Regions from separate parts of the Marinobacter sp. CA1 genome, predicted to be linked through region 2. Evidence: predicted binding sites of a transcription regulator. Region 2 holds the regulator's gene; the other holds the start of a gene.

Region 1 (7,745 bases), 480 kb from region 2:
ACCCAGTGGCCGGCAGCGTCGATCAGTTGGTCAATCAGAGCCATACGATGTCCTTTTTAGCTGATTTGTCATTGTTTTATGGTTTTTTTACACAACTGCACTGACTTTGTCACCGAAAGCTCTAGACTGGTCGTTGCACGTGGAGACAGGATGACGGTGGAATGAGGGCAAGACGCCAGGGGCGACAATGGGCTTGGCAGAGCTGGCTGGCTTACCTGGGTGGCTTCCTTGCGCTGCTGATCACCTGCGCTCCCATCCACGCTCTCCCCCTTACACCGGAGGGATTGTCGCCCGCCGATGAACGCACCATCACCCTTTGGTACCGCAATTACGACAGCCCCGCCATTCGCGCCCTGGTGGCGCTGGCGTTGTCGAAGACTCCCGAATACGGCCGTTTCCGGCTGACCCGCAGTATTGAAATGGTTCAGGGCCGGGCCCTGCTTGAGTTGACCCGGGACCACCCCCGGGTTCTGGATCTCGCTGCGGTGGCAACATCCGTGGAACGGGAAAAGGATCTGTTGGCCATTCCGGTGCCAATCGACGGCGGGCTACTGGGATTCCGGGTCTGCGTGGTGATGGAAGATGCGCTGAGCCGGTTCGAGGGTGTGGCCTCCCTCGACGATCTTCGTGACCGCGGGCTGCGCATTGGCCAGGGCCTGCACTGGCCGGATGCCACCATCCTGCAGGTGAACGGTGTTCAGGTGGTGACCCATTCCCGTTACGAAACCCTGTTCAAGATGCTGCGGAACGACCGGTTTGACTGTTTTGCCCGGGGCGTCAGCGAAGTGCTGTTTGATCTGGAGCTGGAACAGGACCCGGAGCTGGTGATTGAACCGTCCCTACTGATTGCCTACCCCATGCTGTCCTATTTCTTTGTCGGCCCAGAAGACCATGTTCTGGCTCAGCGACTGCAGCTGGGAATGGATCGGGCGATCCAGGATGGCAGCTTCTCCCGTTATCTCAATCGATACTACGGCGAAGCCCTTGAGGTGCTGGCGCTGGACCGTCGCCAGGTTCTTCTGCTGAACAACCCCTATCTGGGGCGGGAGTCCAGTGAGATCGGGCGCAGGGCACTGGAAACGCTGCGGGTCCGGATGGGCCAGCAGCGCTCCAGCGTAACGCCGGTTAAGACGCGCTAAACCTTAAAACGCTCCACATTGTGATGCAGGGTCTGGCCAACCGTTTCGATCTGGCCGCTGTAGACATCGTTCTCGCTGGCCGCCGCTGCCGCTTCCTGGCCCTGGTCGGCGATGCGGGTGATGGAAGCATTGAGCTCTTCGGTCACCGATGTCTGTTCCTCGGACGCGGTGGCGATCTGCGTGGTCATCTGGCTGATGGAGGTAATCGCCTCGGCAATGCGGTTGAGGGTTTCCATTGCATCCTGGGCTTTCTCCATGCTGACGTTGGATACAGCCGTGGAGGCCTGCATCACGTCGACCGCGTCATTGGCCCCTTTCTGCAGCCGTTCGATCATATTGTTGATCTCCTCGGTGCTGTCCTGGGTGCGCTTCGCCAGGTTACGGACCTCATCCGCCACCACCGCAAAGCCACGACCGGCGTCCCCGGCCCGGGCCGCCTCAATGGCGGCGTTGAGCGCCAGCAGGTTGGTCTGTTCGGCAATGCCCTGAATCACCTCCAGCACGGTGGTGATTTCAGACACGTCCTTACCCAGGGTGTCGATGACATTCGCCGCCGAGGAGATCTCCTCGGACAGCCGCTGCACCGCATCCCGTGAGGCGGCCACCGTCTCCAGTGACGCCCGTGAATCCTCGTCGGCGTTGTTGGCGGCATCGGCGGTCTGCTGGGCGTTCTGGGCAATCTCGCCGGCGGCGGCAGACATCTCGTTGATCGCGGTGGCGATCATGTCGATCTCGGCCTGCTGGCTTTCCACGCTGTGGCGACTGGCGCTGGCGGTCTGACGCAGTGAGCCCACGCTGCCCCCCAGTTCCTGGGTGCCTTTCTGGACGTCCCGCACCACTTCCTGAATGTTGGAGACGAAGCTGTTGAAGTTGTCTGCAAGCTTGCCGATTTCGTCGTTGCTGCTGACTTCCAGACGCTTGGTGAGATCGGCGTCGCCGCTGGCAATATCCGCCATGGCATCGCCCAGGTTGCGGACCGGCTTCATCAACACCCGAATGCCAATGTTGAGCAGAATCAGCGTCACCACCAGGGACACGATTGCCACGATAATGCCGGTAACCCGGGCATCGTAAAGCGGACCGTTGATCAGGTCCTCATTGGCGAAGGTGCCGAGATACCATTCCACGGCCCGGGCGTCCTTGATGCGATGGAAGCTGGCCAACCAACTGGTGCCTTCAATATCATAGGCCACCTGGTCACCGCTGAGGTCCGGGTCTTCGCCCAGCAGCTCGCGGATGTGCTTGCCCACCAGTTCCCGCTGCGGGTGGTACAGCACCGTACCGTCTTTGGCGATCAGGGTGGCGTAGCCGGTGTCGGCAAGGGTAACGGTGGACAGCATGGCATCGATGCTCTCCAGGGTGACGTCGGCGCCGACCACGCCAGCGAAGTCGCCGCGGGGGGACGGCGCCAGGGACGAAATGATCACCTGGCTGGTACCGGCGTCAATGTAGGGTGCGGTGAACGACGCCCGGCCCAGGCTCTTGGCAAGCTTGTACCAGGGACGCTGGCGTGGATCGTAGTCATCCGGCAGGTCTGCGGAAACTTCGTCGTTACGCATCAGCATCACGCCGTTATCCTGGCCGATGTAAACGTCCTTGAATCCGACCCCTGCCGTGGCAGACTGCAGGATCGCCCTCACCTGTTGCTGGTTCCTGGCCGTGGCCAGGGCATCCGCAACCGCTTCCGTGGTGCTCAGGCGGGTGTTTAGCCAGTCGGCAATGCTTGCCGTACTCTGGGCAACGGTATCTTCAATCAGCGCGTTGACATAGGTATCTGTCGTGTCCTCGAGGCGCGAGTCGCTGATCAGGGCGTAGGCGCCGATGACCAGCACCAGCAGGACGCCGAAAGACGTTAACAGTTTTTGGCCAAAGGAAAGGCGATTCATGGAGGTTCTCTCTTGTTCAGGAACGGACTTCTTTATGAACGCTGCGTTCATATTTCCAAGCTAGACTATTTTTTTACGTCCGGTTTGAATTACGACGTCTGGCGGGAAATCTTTACCGGATTCCTGGAAAAAAGTTGTAAAACCTACACAAAGTGACAGTTCGTCACTTTTCTCGACCGTTTTAGCCCGATATTTGAACAATCACGGAGTTTGCATCGATGGCTCATGAAGAACTGCACCTCAACCTGCGCAACCTGACTGTGGGGGACTACAGCCAGTTGCAGACGCTGATGGATCAGATTTACGACGACATCGGCGGGGCCTGGCCTGAGGAGACCATCGAAACCCTGGTGAAACAGTTCCCCGAGGGCCAGATCTGTATTGAGGACAACGGCCAGCTGGTTGCCGTGGCGCTCACGGTGTGCGTGAAGTACGACCGTTTCAGTAACCCTCACACCTACGACGATCTGATCCTCCGCAACGAGAAAATCCTCCACAACGCCAAGGGGGATTCGCTGTACGGGCTGGATGTGTTTATTCATCCGGATTACCGGGGCTATCGCCTGGGACGGCGGTTGTACGAGGCCCGCAAGGAACTGTGCCGGTCGATGAACCTGCGGGCGATCCTCGCCGGCGGTCGCATTCCCGCCTATTACCGGTACGCGGACCAGTACACCCCGGAGGAGTACATTCAGCGGGTGGACCGGCGTGAGATCTATGACCCGATTCTGACGTTTCAGTTGGCCAACGACTTTCAGGTCACCCGGCTGATGCACAAGTACCTCCCCGAGGACGAAAAGTCCCAGGGCTATGCCACCCTGCTGGAGTGGCGGAACATTCTGTACACGCCGCCGTCAACGGTGATCAACACCCGCAAAACCCAGGTGCGGATGGGGGCGGTCCAGTGGCAGATGCGGGAGTTCACCTCGGTGGAGGAAGTACTGCGGCAGGTGGAGTACTTTGTGGACGCGTTGTCGGACTACAAAAGTGACTTTGCCCTGTTCCCGGAGTTCTTCAATGCCCCTCTGATGGGGCTGACCGATCAGGTGGACCAGACCCGCGCGATCCGCTTTCTGGCCGGTTTTACCGAACAGTTCCGGGATGAGATGTCGGAAATGGCGGTCAGCTACAACATCAACATCATCACTGGCTCCATGCCGTTGCTGGAAGATGACCGGGTCTACAACGTGTCCTACCTCTGCCACCGGGATGGTCGGGTGGATGAACAGCGCAAGATCCACATCACGCCCCACGAACGTCGAGACTGGGTCATTGAGGGCGGTAACCAGTTCGAGGTTTTCGACACCGACGCCGGGCGCGTTGCCATCATGATCTGTTATGATATCGAGTTTCCCGAGTTGGGGCGGATGGCCGCTGCGGCCGACGTCGATATCATCTGTGTGCCGTTCTGGACCGATACCAAGAACGGCTACCTGAGGGTCAGGCACTGTGCCCAGGCCAGAGCCATCGAGAACGAATGCTATGTGGTCATCACCGGCAGTGTCGGTAACCTGCCCAAGGTGGAAAACCTGGATGTGCAGTACGCCCAGTCCTCGGTATTCTCGCCCTCGGATTTCGCCTTCCCCCACGATGCCGTCATGGCGGAGACGACGCCCAACACCGAGATGATCATGTTCTCCGACATGGATCTGGAGAAGCTCAAGCTGGTCAGGAACGAGGGCTCGGTCACCAACCTGAAGGACCGCCGCCCCGACCTGTACCGCTTCGAAACCTCCTGATGGAGGCCGGTGCTGGCACAAGATGAGTTCCCGCTTGAAGCGCGAACGCTATAGGATTGACCGCGTTGCAAAATGTGGACGTGCTGTTTATTGTTTACACAGCTGTGGCAGGGCTGACAGAACGGTTTACCGTCTGACCTGCCTTCAAGGACTTTGGATGTTGATTCGATGAAAGAAGCCATACCTGACCTGATTGCCCGATTCCGAATCAAGCACGGGCTCTTCCGCAAGGAGCTGGTGGAAGCGCAGGTCTTTGATCTTGATCAGTTCGGATGTGTCCTCAAAACCGATAAAATCTTCAATCCGGGCGATACGCTGCCGTTGGATCTGGTGATGACCATGCCGTTCGACAACATCCGCGCCAAAGGGGTCAGCGGTCTTGTGACCGAACGCAGAAAGCATTGCAGCAATTTCTTCTACTCCGTTGATTTCAATATCAGTGAGTCTCCCCAGCCAGCCCTGCTGGCGGAGCAGTTGGAACGAATTCGCGAGGTGGTGGGCAAGAAGCAGTCGCTGCGCTCCCGTCGGTCCGGCGGACCGGGCCGGCGCTCAAGTCCCGCCACCTGAAGACCGCGATGGGCGGCTGGCGGGATCTGGCATTCAGTTCCGCAAATCACGAAGAAAGCCGATGCACAACGGCTCAAAACACGGATAGACCAAGGGGAACCCTAGTTATGGCGAAAAAAGAGTCAAAGAAGGACAAGGCAGGCGTCGACAAGGTCGTCAAAAAGGTGAACAAGGAGATCGAGAAAACCTCCTCACAAATCGAGAAGCTGATCAACGACGCCCTCAAGCAGTTCGACACCCTGCAGAACCAGATCCAGGAACCGGTGCGGAAACTGCTGCGGGAAGTGGACGACCTGCGTGAGCGGGAAATGCGCCGATTCCACGAAGAAATGGACCGTCGCCTGGGTGAGCTGCATGATCTGCAAAACACCGTGATGGAGCGACTTGGCCTGGCCACCAACGAAGGCGAGAGTGCTGCCAAAAAGGTCTCCAAAGACGCTGCCAAGGCCGCCAAGACCATCGAGAAAGCCGCTGAAAAGACCGCTGAGAAGACGGCCGCGCCGGCCAAGAAAAAACCGGCTGCAGCCAAGGCCAAGCCGAAAGCCAAGCCTGCCTCCAAGGGCAATGGCAAAGCGGCACCCAAGGCCGCCGCAGCCAAGGCGCCGAAAGCCGTGAACAAGAGTGACCTGACTCTGGTCAAGGGCATTGGTCCGGCTACCGCCAAGAAAATGCAGGATGCCGGCATTACCAGCATTGAGCAGATTGCCAACCCTTCCGCCGCCGAGCAGGAGAAGCTGCAGGCCTTCGCCAAGATGAAAGGCTTCAGTGACTGGTCAAGTGAGGCCAAGAAACTGCTCTGATGCGAACGACCGAGCAACCTGTTTTACAGGATATAGTCCTGGTTGGTGGCGGTCACAGCCATGTCGGGGTTCTTCGGCGATTCGCCATGAGCCCCGTTCCCGGAGTGCGTCTGACACTGATCTGCCGGGATACCCACACCCCCTACTCTGGCATGCTGCCCGGCTACGTTGCCGGGCATTATTCGTTTGACGACGTCCACATTGACCTGAGTCGCCTGGCGGAGTTCGCCGGTGCCCGCTTCTACCGGGACGAGGTGACCCTCATCGATCGGGCGAACAGTCAGGTCCAGTGTCGGAACCGTCCGCCGGTCCGCTACGATCTGCTGTCCATCAACATCGGCTCCACCCCCAGCGTCGCCCACATCCCTGGTGCCCTGGATCGCGCCGTTCCGGTTAAGCCGATCCACCGGTTTGATCGCCACTGGCAGGCTCTGCTGGGTCGCGTGCAGCAGAATCAGGCTCCGCAGGCGATTGCCGTGGTAGGCGCCGGCGCCGGCGGTGTCGAGTTGGTGCTGGCCATGCAGTACCGGCTGCGGCGGGCGCTGGCGAAGCTGGGGCGGAGCCCCGATGCGCTCCGTTTTCTGCTGCTGGACGCGGCTGACAGCGTGCTGCCAACCCACAACGACAAGGTCCGGCAGCGGTTCACCTCGGTACTGGCGGAGCGGGGAATCGAGGTTCACCTCAACACCCGTGTGGTGGCCGTGGACGACGGGGCGCTGGTGACCGATGCCGGTCAGCGCCTCGCCACGGACGAAGTGCTGTGGGTGACCAGTGCCGGCGGACCATCCTGGCTGGCCGACAGTGGTCTTGCCGTGGACGAGCGGGGCTTTGTCCGGGTTCGGGATACCCTGCAGACCGAAACCGATGAGCGCATTTTTGCCGCCGGCGACATCGCCCACATGATCAACCATCCCCGGGAGAAGGCCGGGGTGTTCGCCGTGCGCCAGGGACCGCCGCTGGCGGACAACCTCCGGCGCCTGGCGTTGGCACAGGCACCCCGGCCCTATCGCCCCCAGCGCAATTGGTTGGCGCTGATCAGCACCGGGGATCGCTATGCGGTCGCGTCCAGGGGCGGCTGGTCGGCCAGCGGCCGATGGCTATGGCGCTGGAAGGACTGGATTGACCGCCGCTTCATGGCGCGCTTCAACGAACTGGAACCGATGGCGATGGATTCGGCGGCGGCGGATACCCGTGCGGCCCGCTCCGAAGCCGATGCCCAGCAGGCGATCTCGGCGCTCGCCATGCGCTGCGGTGGTTGTGGTGCCAAGGTGGGCGGCACCGTGCTGTCGCGAGCCCTGGCGAAGTTGCAGCCAGTGGAACGGGACGATGTGCTGGTCGGCCTCCATGCACCGGATGATGCCGCCGTACTGACGGTGCCGCCTGGCAAGGCAACGGTGCACACCGTTGATTTCTTCCGGGCATTTATCGATGACCCCTATCTGCTTGGTCGCATCGCCGCCAACCACAGCCTGGGAGACATCTTTGCCATGGGGGCCGAGGCCCAGAGTGCCACCGCCATTGCCACGATTCCCCAGGGTATCGAATCGAAAGTCGAAGACGTGGTGTTCCAGATGATGTCCGGCGCGGTCGAGGTGCTCAATGAGGCCAACTGCG
Region 2 (7,745 bases):
CGATAAAGGCGAAGGACGAGGCCAGAAAGATGGGGATCTGCCCGCCCGTCACCAAATGGAAGACCAGGGTGCCCATGCCCGCGGTGAACAGCGCGACATTCGGGTCCATACCGGTGATCAGTGGCATCAGCACCAGGGCGCCGAATGCCACCAGCAGCATCTGCGAGCCGGCCAGGGCCTGCCGCAGGATTCCGGTGGTTGAAGGGGACTGCATGTTCAGATGTCCTTTTGCTTGGTGCCGAAGATCTTGTCGCCGGCATCACCCAGGCCAGGCAGGATATACCCTTTTTCATTCAGGCACTGGTCAATGGAGGCCGTATAGATGGACACATCGGGATGGGCCTCCAGCACTTTTTCCACACCTTCCGGTGCCGCGACCAGAACCAGCGCGCGGATCTCGGTGCTGCCGGCCTTCTTCAGCAGGTCGATGGTACCGATCATGGAGCCACCGGTTGCCAGCATCGGATCAATGATAATGGCCATGCGCTGGTCCAGCTCGCCCACCAGTTTCTCCAGGTAGGTGCTGGCTTCCAGGGTTTCCTCGTTGCGGACCTGGCCCACCACACTGACCCGGGCGCCGGGAATCAGACTCAGCACGCCATCCATCATGCCCAGACCGGCACGCAGGATCGGGACGATGGTGACTTTCTTGCCGGTGATCTGCTCCACCTTCACCGGACCTGCCCAGCCTTCGATGGTGGCCTCGTCGAGCGAGAAATCCTGGGTCGCCTCGTAGGTCAGCAGGGCGGACACCTCCTGCGCCAACTCACGAAAATTCTTGGTGCTGATATCGGCCCGGCGCATCAGGCCGAGTTTGTGGCGGATAAGGGGGTGTTTCACCTCGTGAATGGGCATGGCTCACCTACTGTGTTCTGGATTGCGGAAATTGGGGAAATATCGTCGCAAGGATAACGTATATCGCAGGGGGCGTCAGGCGTTGCCGCGCAATTGCGGGTAAGGAGTGGTACAGATATTGCGACAACGACAGGGAACGGCGCTTGGGCGTCAAATTTTCGACTGGATTTCATTGCAGCGACGGCTGCGATGACAGTAAGGGGAGTATTACCGGGCATGGACCGAGCGCTAGTCCTGAACAACGTCAAATCCCTGACGCGGGGGAACCTGGGTATCCCGCTCATGCTGATAGCGCTGCTGGGCATGATGATTCTGCCCATGCCCACCTTCCTGCTGGACGTCCTGTTTACCTTCAACATCACCCTGTCCATCGTCATCCTGCTGGTGTGTGTGTACGCCTTGCGGCCAATGGAGTTTGCGGCTTTCCCCACGGTGTTGCTGGTGGCCACACTGCTGCGACTGGCCCTCAACGTGGCTTCAACCCGGATCGTGCTACTCAATGGTCATGCCGGTGGCGACGCCGCTGGTAAGGTCATCGAGTCCTTCGGCGCGGTGCTGATTGGCGGCAACTACGCGGTTGGTCTGGTGGTGTTTGCGATTCTGATGATCATCAACTTCATGGTGGTCACCAAGGGTGCCGGCCGGGTGTCTGAAGTCAGTGCCCGCTTCACCCTCGATGCCATGCCAGGCAAGCAGATGGCGATCGATGCCGATCTCAACGCCGGCCTGATCAACCAGGACGAGGCCAAGCATCGTCGCGAAGAGATTGCCCAGGAGGCCGACTTCTATGGCTCCATGGACGGTGCCAGCAAATTCGTGAAGGGCGATGCCATTGCCGGGCTGCTGATCCTGCTGATCAACATCGTCGGCGGGGTGGTCATCGGTATGCTCCAGCACGGGCTGGATTTCACCACCGCGATGCAGAACTACGCCCTGCTCACCATTGGTGACGGACTGGTGGCGCAGATTCCGTCGCTGCTGTTGTCGACCTCGGCCGCCATCATGGTCACTCGGGTCACCACCTCCCAGGATATGGGCAGCCAGATCATCCAGCAGATGTTCAGTGGGCCCAAGGCGCTGTCGATCGCTGCTGGCATCCTGATTCTGTTGGGCCTGATTCCCGGCATGCCTCACCTGGCGTTCCTGGGTCTGGGAGGCATTGCCGCCGCTTCGGCCTACTTCATCTGGCAGCGGGACCGGCAGACCGTTGAGGAAGGCGGTGCCTTCCCGGCACGCGGTGGTGGCATGCCGGCACCGCGTCCGGGTGGTGATGCCCCCGGCGGTGCCGGTCCGGACCAGTCGTTGCCGGCGCCCACCGAAACCCGCGAGCTGGGCTGGGAGGATGTTTCCACCGTCGATGTGGTAGGGCTGGAAGTGGGTTACCGGCTGATTCCGCTGGTGGACAAGAGTCAGGGTGGGCAGTTGCTGACGCGGATCAAGGGCGTGCGCAAGAAGCTGTCCCAGGACCTGGGGTTCCTGATGCCGTCGGTACACATCCGTGACAATTTGGACCTGATGCCCAACGTCTATCGCATCACCCTGATGGGGGTCACCATCGCCGAGGCGGAGATTCATCCGGACCGTGAACTGGCGATCGATCCCGGCCAGGTGTTCGGCAAGGTTGAGGGCATCGAAGGCAAAGATCCGGCCTTTGGGCTGGACGCCTGCTGGATCGAGGAAAGCAAGAAGGATCAGGCCCAGACCCTGGGGTATACCGTGGTGGATGCCAGCACGGTGGTGGCCACCCACCTCAACCAGGTCCTGCAGAAGCATGCCCACGAACTGCTGGGGCATGAAGAAGCGCAGAAGTGGCTGGATCAGCTGGAGAAGCTGTCACCGAAGCTGGCCGAAGAGCTGGTGCCGACCACGGTCTCCATCAGCATTCTGCTGAAGGTATTGCAGAGTCTGCTGAAAGAAGAGGTGCCGATCCGCGACATGCGCTCCATTGCTGAGGCCATCGTCAACCTCCATCCCCGCAGCCAGGACCCGAAAGTGCTGACCACAGCGGCGCGCCAGGCGCTGCGGCGGATGATCGTACAAAGCATCTGTGGCAACGAATCCGAGATTCCGGTGATCACCCTCGATCCGGAGTTGGAACAGATGTTGCTAAAGTCTCTGCAGCAGAGTCAACAAGCCGGCGGTGGCGAAGACATCGGTCTGGTGCTGGAACCGAACATGGTCGAGAAACTCCAGCGCTCGCTGCAGGAGAGTGTGCAGCGCCAGGAGATGCTCGGGAAGCCCGCCATCCTGCTGGTATCAGGGCCTTTGCGGCCGGTGTTGGCGAAATTTGCCAGTTATGGCGTAGAGCGACTGCACGTGTTGTCCTATCAGGAAGTGCCGGATAACAAGCAGATAACGATTGTGGCGTCCGTCGGGCAGTGACAGAAAGTCGGCGTCAAATAGGTGACAGGGGTGTCCTGATCACCACGGAGGATGAATCATGAAGGTTAAACGGTTCTTTGCACCCACCATGGCCGAGGCGCTGAAGCTTGTCAGTGCCGATATGGGCCCGGACGCGGTGATCCTCTCCAACCGGAAGGTTGATGGCGGCGTGGAGATCGTGACCGCGTTGGACTACGACGAGAATGTGGCGCGCCAGCGTTTGGGGGAGTCGGCCGAAGAGGCCACCAACAGTGCCCGGCTGGCGGAATTGCAGGCAGATCAGCAGCGCAGGCTGGAAGAGGAGCTCAACCGCAGCAAGGCCCGGATCACCGAAGTCCGTGGCCACCAGTCTGAGCCCGTCCCGGCGTCGGCAGAGTCTGAGCCGGAAGGGTTTGTCGCCCGGGGACGGACGGATCTCGACTGGAATCTGCCGGAGCCTCAGCCGCAAACACGGCAGGTTCAGCCTCCGTCACCGCAGGTCCAGCACGATGAGCTGGCGGCGATGAAGGCGGAGATCCAGTCGTTACGGGACCTGGTGCAGGCTCAGGGCGAGCAGCGCGCCAGCAGGCCGGAACCAGCTCCCGTACAGCCCCAGCCGCAGCCGGCCCAGCACCGTCTGATGGAACGGCTGCAGGACTTCGGTCTCAGTCATGATCTGGCAACAGCGCTGTCCCGCAGCCACGGTCGTGGTCGCCTGGAAGATGGCTGGAAGCAGGCGCTCAAGACCCTGGCCGCAGGTATCAAGACGTCACGGGCAGAGTGGCTGGAGCAGGGCGGCATCTTCGCGCTGGTCGGCCCGACCGGTGCCGGCAAGACCACCACCATCGGCAAACTGGCGGCCCAGTATGTACTGCGTCACGGCGCCGACTCGCTGGCGCTGGTGACCACTGACCGCTTCCGGGTCGCCGCCCATGAACAGCTGTTCGTGTTCGGGCGCATCCTCAACGTGCCGGTTCGGGTAGTGGATGACCGGCATTCCCTCGACGATATTCTGGCGGAGCTGTCAGACCGTCATCTGGTGCTGATCGATACCGCCGGCCTTAACCAGGGCGACAAGGGCTATCAGCAGCAGCTGGCGGAACTGGCGGGCAGTGATTATCCGATTCGCCCGCACCTGGTGGTGTCCGCCACCAGCCAGCCCCGTATTATGAAATCCGTCTGGCATTGCTATAAGATGGCGGATCTTGCCGGTTGCGTAATTACCAAGCTGGACGAAGCGCTGACGCTGGGGGAATCCCTGGGGTTTGCCATGGAGACGGGGCTGCCGGTGGCCTATTATACCGATGGCCAGAAGATACCGGACGACCTGCACCACGCCGAACCGGCGACCCTGGTCCGCCAGGGTGTGGAACGGCTCAAGCAGGTACAGCGGGATACGGTGGTGGCCGAGGGCGCCTGAGCCGTTGCCGGCGTCGACCGTAGTCAGTATTCAAGTAAACCAGTCATCGGCATCCGTGGGTGCCGGACACTGATGGGCAAGAGACAAGACACAATATGAGCAAATCACATCCGGTTCAGGTGATCGCGGTTACAGGTGGCAAGGGCGGCGTCGGCAAGAGCAATGTCTCGGTGAACCTTGGCATCGCGTTGGCCCAGAAGGGGCGCCGGGTGGTTTTGCTGGATGCCGATCTGGGGCTTGCCAACATCGACGTTTTGCTGGGTATTACCGCCAACAACAATCTGTCCGACGTGTTGAATGGTGAGTGCGATCTCCGCGATGTCTTGGTAGATGGCCCAGGCGGCATCAAGATCGTGCCGGCATCCTCCGGTACCCAGAAGATGACCCAACTGTCACCGCTGGAGCATGCCGGCCTGATCAATGCGTTCAGTGAGCTGGGGGACCAGATCGACGTGCTCATCGTCGACACCGCAGCCGGCATTTCCGAGTCGGTGGTGAGCTTCCTGAGGGCCTCCCAAGAGCTGCTGCTGGTAGTCTGTGACGAGCCTACGTCGATCACCGATGCCTACGCCCTGATCAAACTGATGAACCGCGATTACGGCATCAACCGCTTCCGCATCCTGGCCAACCAGGTTCGCAATGAGCAGGAAGGGCGACACCTGTTCGGAAAACTCGCCCGGGTAACCGAACGTTTCCTCGATGTCGCGCTACAATACACGGGAATAGTGCCCTACGACGAAGCCGTTAAAAAAGCCGTGCAGAGACAGCGGGCCGTGCTTGATGCCTATCCCCGAGCCAAGGCCTCCCTGGCCATCAAGGCGCTGGCCGAGCAGGTGGACAATTGGCCACTGCCGTCCTCTCCCCGCGGGCACCTGGAGTTTTTTGTCGAACGGCTCGTTGAGGTCTGATTTATCCACCGTCACTGGTAAGCTGGTTACATGACATTGGCGAAGAACCTGGGATTATACCATCGCACCGGCGCCGGGCAGGCCCATCAACTGGTTGAGCGACATGCCCCGTTGGTCAAGAAGATCGCGCTTCACCTGCTGGCCCGGTTGCCAGATTCCGTGCAACTGGATGACCTGATGCAGGCGGGCATGATCGGCCTGCTGGAAGCTGCCCAGAAGTACCAGTCCACCAAGGGCGCATCGTTTGAAACCTACGCCGGCATCCGAATTCGTGGCGCCATCGTTGATGAAATACGCAAGGGCGACTGGGTGCCACGTTCGGTTCATCGCAACGCCCGACGTGTCGCCGAAGCCATCAAGGCGGTGGAGTCCCGCGAAGGCCGGGAAGCGCAGGACGTGGAAGTGGCAGCCGAGCTCGATATGAGTCTGGCCGACTACCACGCCTGCCTCAACGACGCCAGCAGCGGGCGACTTTTCAGTCTCGATGAACTCAATGAATCCGGTGAGGTGCCGATAGAGGAGTCAGACGGTTCTGACAATCCGCTGCAGGGCATCACCTCGGATGCCTTCCGCCACAGCCTGGCGGGTGCCATCGAAGAGCTGCCGGAGCGAGAAAAGCTGGTGCTGAGTCTTTACTACCAGGAAGAGCTGAACCTGAAGGAAATTGGTGCGGTCCTGGGCGTAAGCGAAAGCCGGGTCAGCCAGATTCACAGTCAGGCGGCGATGCGGCTGCGGGCCCGTCTGTCGGACTGGCAGAAAGCTGACGCGGGACACTAGATCCCTTGCCAGTGGCCATCTGCGGCGGGATTGATACTGATCATGGCCGGTGCCGAATAACCCGACAATCTGTGTAGAATTTGGTAACAGATGCTTTACAAGTCGGTGAAAGACAACACAATACAGGGTGTAATCCCGACAGCCTGCTAGAATTTAGTCGGGAGGCCGAAATCCTGAGGGGTCACGGCTGCCGGCCCCACGAATTCCGGGTGTTATTAACTGGAGGTCCCATTGGACAAAAACATGAAAATCCTCATCGTGGACGACTTCTCCACGATGCGACGGATCATCAAGAACCTGCTGCGTGATCTCGGGTTCACCAATACGGACGAGGCCGATGACGGCAACACCGCGTTGCCGATGCTCAAGAGTGGCAAGTACGACTTCTTGGTGACCGACTGGAACATGCCCGGCATGACCGGCATCGAGCTGCTCAAGGAAGTGCGTGCTGACGATAACCTCAAAACCCTGCCAGTGCTGATGGTTACCGCCGAAGCCAAGCGTGACCAGATCGTCGCGGCGGCCCAGGCCGGCGTGAATGGGTATGTGGTGAAGCCATTCACCGCAGCGGTGCTCAAGGAAAAGATCGAAAAAATCTTTGAACGAATTCAGTGACGGGTCGGACGCGCTCCTATGAGCAATAACAACGATGACGAGAAGGGCCTCGACCCGGAAGTAATCGAAAAGCTTCGGACTCAGGCCGCAGAGCTGGTGGAACAGGTCAATGCCGGCGATTACGCCCGCGCCATGGGCCTGATCAACGAGCTGAATGAAGTTCGCGACCAGAGCCTTTATCGGGAAGTCGGACGACTGACCCGCAGCCTTCACGAAGCCATTCGCAACTTCCAGATCGATCCCCGCAATGCCGAACAGCAGGAAGCCCTGTCCAAGATGACAGACGCTTCCGACCGGCTGGAATACGTGGTGCAGATGACCTCCAAGGCCGCCAACCGCACCATGGACCTGGTCGAAGACACCATGCCCAAGGCGATGGCGCTGAAAGAACAGGCGGCCTCGTTGCGAGACGACTGGCAGCGCCTGCGGCGTCGCGAGATGGAACCAGCCGAGTTCCGCGAACTGTATGGTCGGATCGATAACTTCTTCGTCAGTCTGACCGACGAAGCCGACAGCATCTACGGCAGTCTGTCCGAGATTCTGCTGGCACAGGACTTCCAGGATCTCACCGGTCAGGTAATCCAGAAAGTGACCGGCCTGGTGAAAGAGGTGGAAGACCACCTGCTGAGTCTGGTGGTGATGGCCAGTCATGTGGACCAGATCACCGGTACTGTCCATGACCTTTCCGAGGCGGAGCCGGCAGAGCCGGATGAGAAAGCCGCGGATCAGGGACATGGTCCCCAAATCAACGCTGCAGACCGCTCGGATGTGGTGTCGGGGCAGGACGATGTTGATGACCTGCTGTCCAG

Evidence for each region. The regulator FliA, encoded in region 2, starts transcription of late flagellar genes. The targets are predictions, from matches to a motif close to CTAAAGTTTNNNNNNNNNNNGCCGNTAA.
Region 1: J2887_RS10225 (methyl-accepting chemotaxis protein) is a predicted target of FliA. The motif match lies at 3,114-3,141, and genes of this name have one in related genera.

What each region holds. Positions count from the first base shown of each region.
Region 1 is NZ_CP071785.1:2,228,751-2,236,495, forward strand. Features, by position in the region: gene J2887_RS10215 (YiiD C-terminal domain-containing protein) at 1-44, opposite strand, end outside; gene J2887_RS10220 (transporter substrate-binding domain-containing protein) at 162-1,139, shown strand; gene J2887_RS10225 (methyl-accepting chemotaxis protein) at 1,136-3,025, opposite strand; gene J2887_RS10230 (bifunctional GNAT family N-acetyltransferase/carbon-nitrogen hydrolase family protein) at 3,244-4,764, shown strand; gene J2887_RS10235 (hypothetical protein) at 4,933-5,331, shown strand; gene J2887_RS10240 (helix-hairpin-helix domain-containing protein) at 5,439-6,131, shown strand; gene selD (selenide, water dikinase SelD) at 6,131-7,745, shown strand, end outside.
Region 2 is NZ_CP071785.1:1,746,515-1,754,259, forward strand. Features, by position in the region: gene J2887_RS08070 (uracil-xanthine permease family protein) at 1-214, opposite strand, end outside; gene upp (uracil phosphoribosyltransferase) at 217-855, opposite strand; gene flhA (flagellar biosynthesis protein FlhA) at 1,072-3,237, shown strand; gene flhF (flagellar biosynthesis protein FlhF) at 3,296-4,636, shown strand; gene J2887_RS08090 (MinD/ParA family protein) at 4,732-5,544, shown strand; gene J2887_RS08095 (RNA polymerase sigma factor FliA) at 5,575-6,321, shown strand; gene cheY (chemotaxis response regulator CheY) at 6,553-6,936, shown strand; gene J2887_RS08105 (protein phosphatase CheZ) at 6,955-7,745, shown strand, end outside.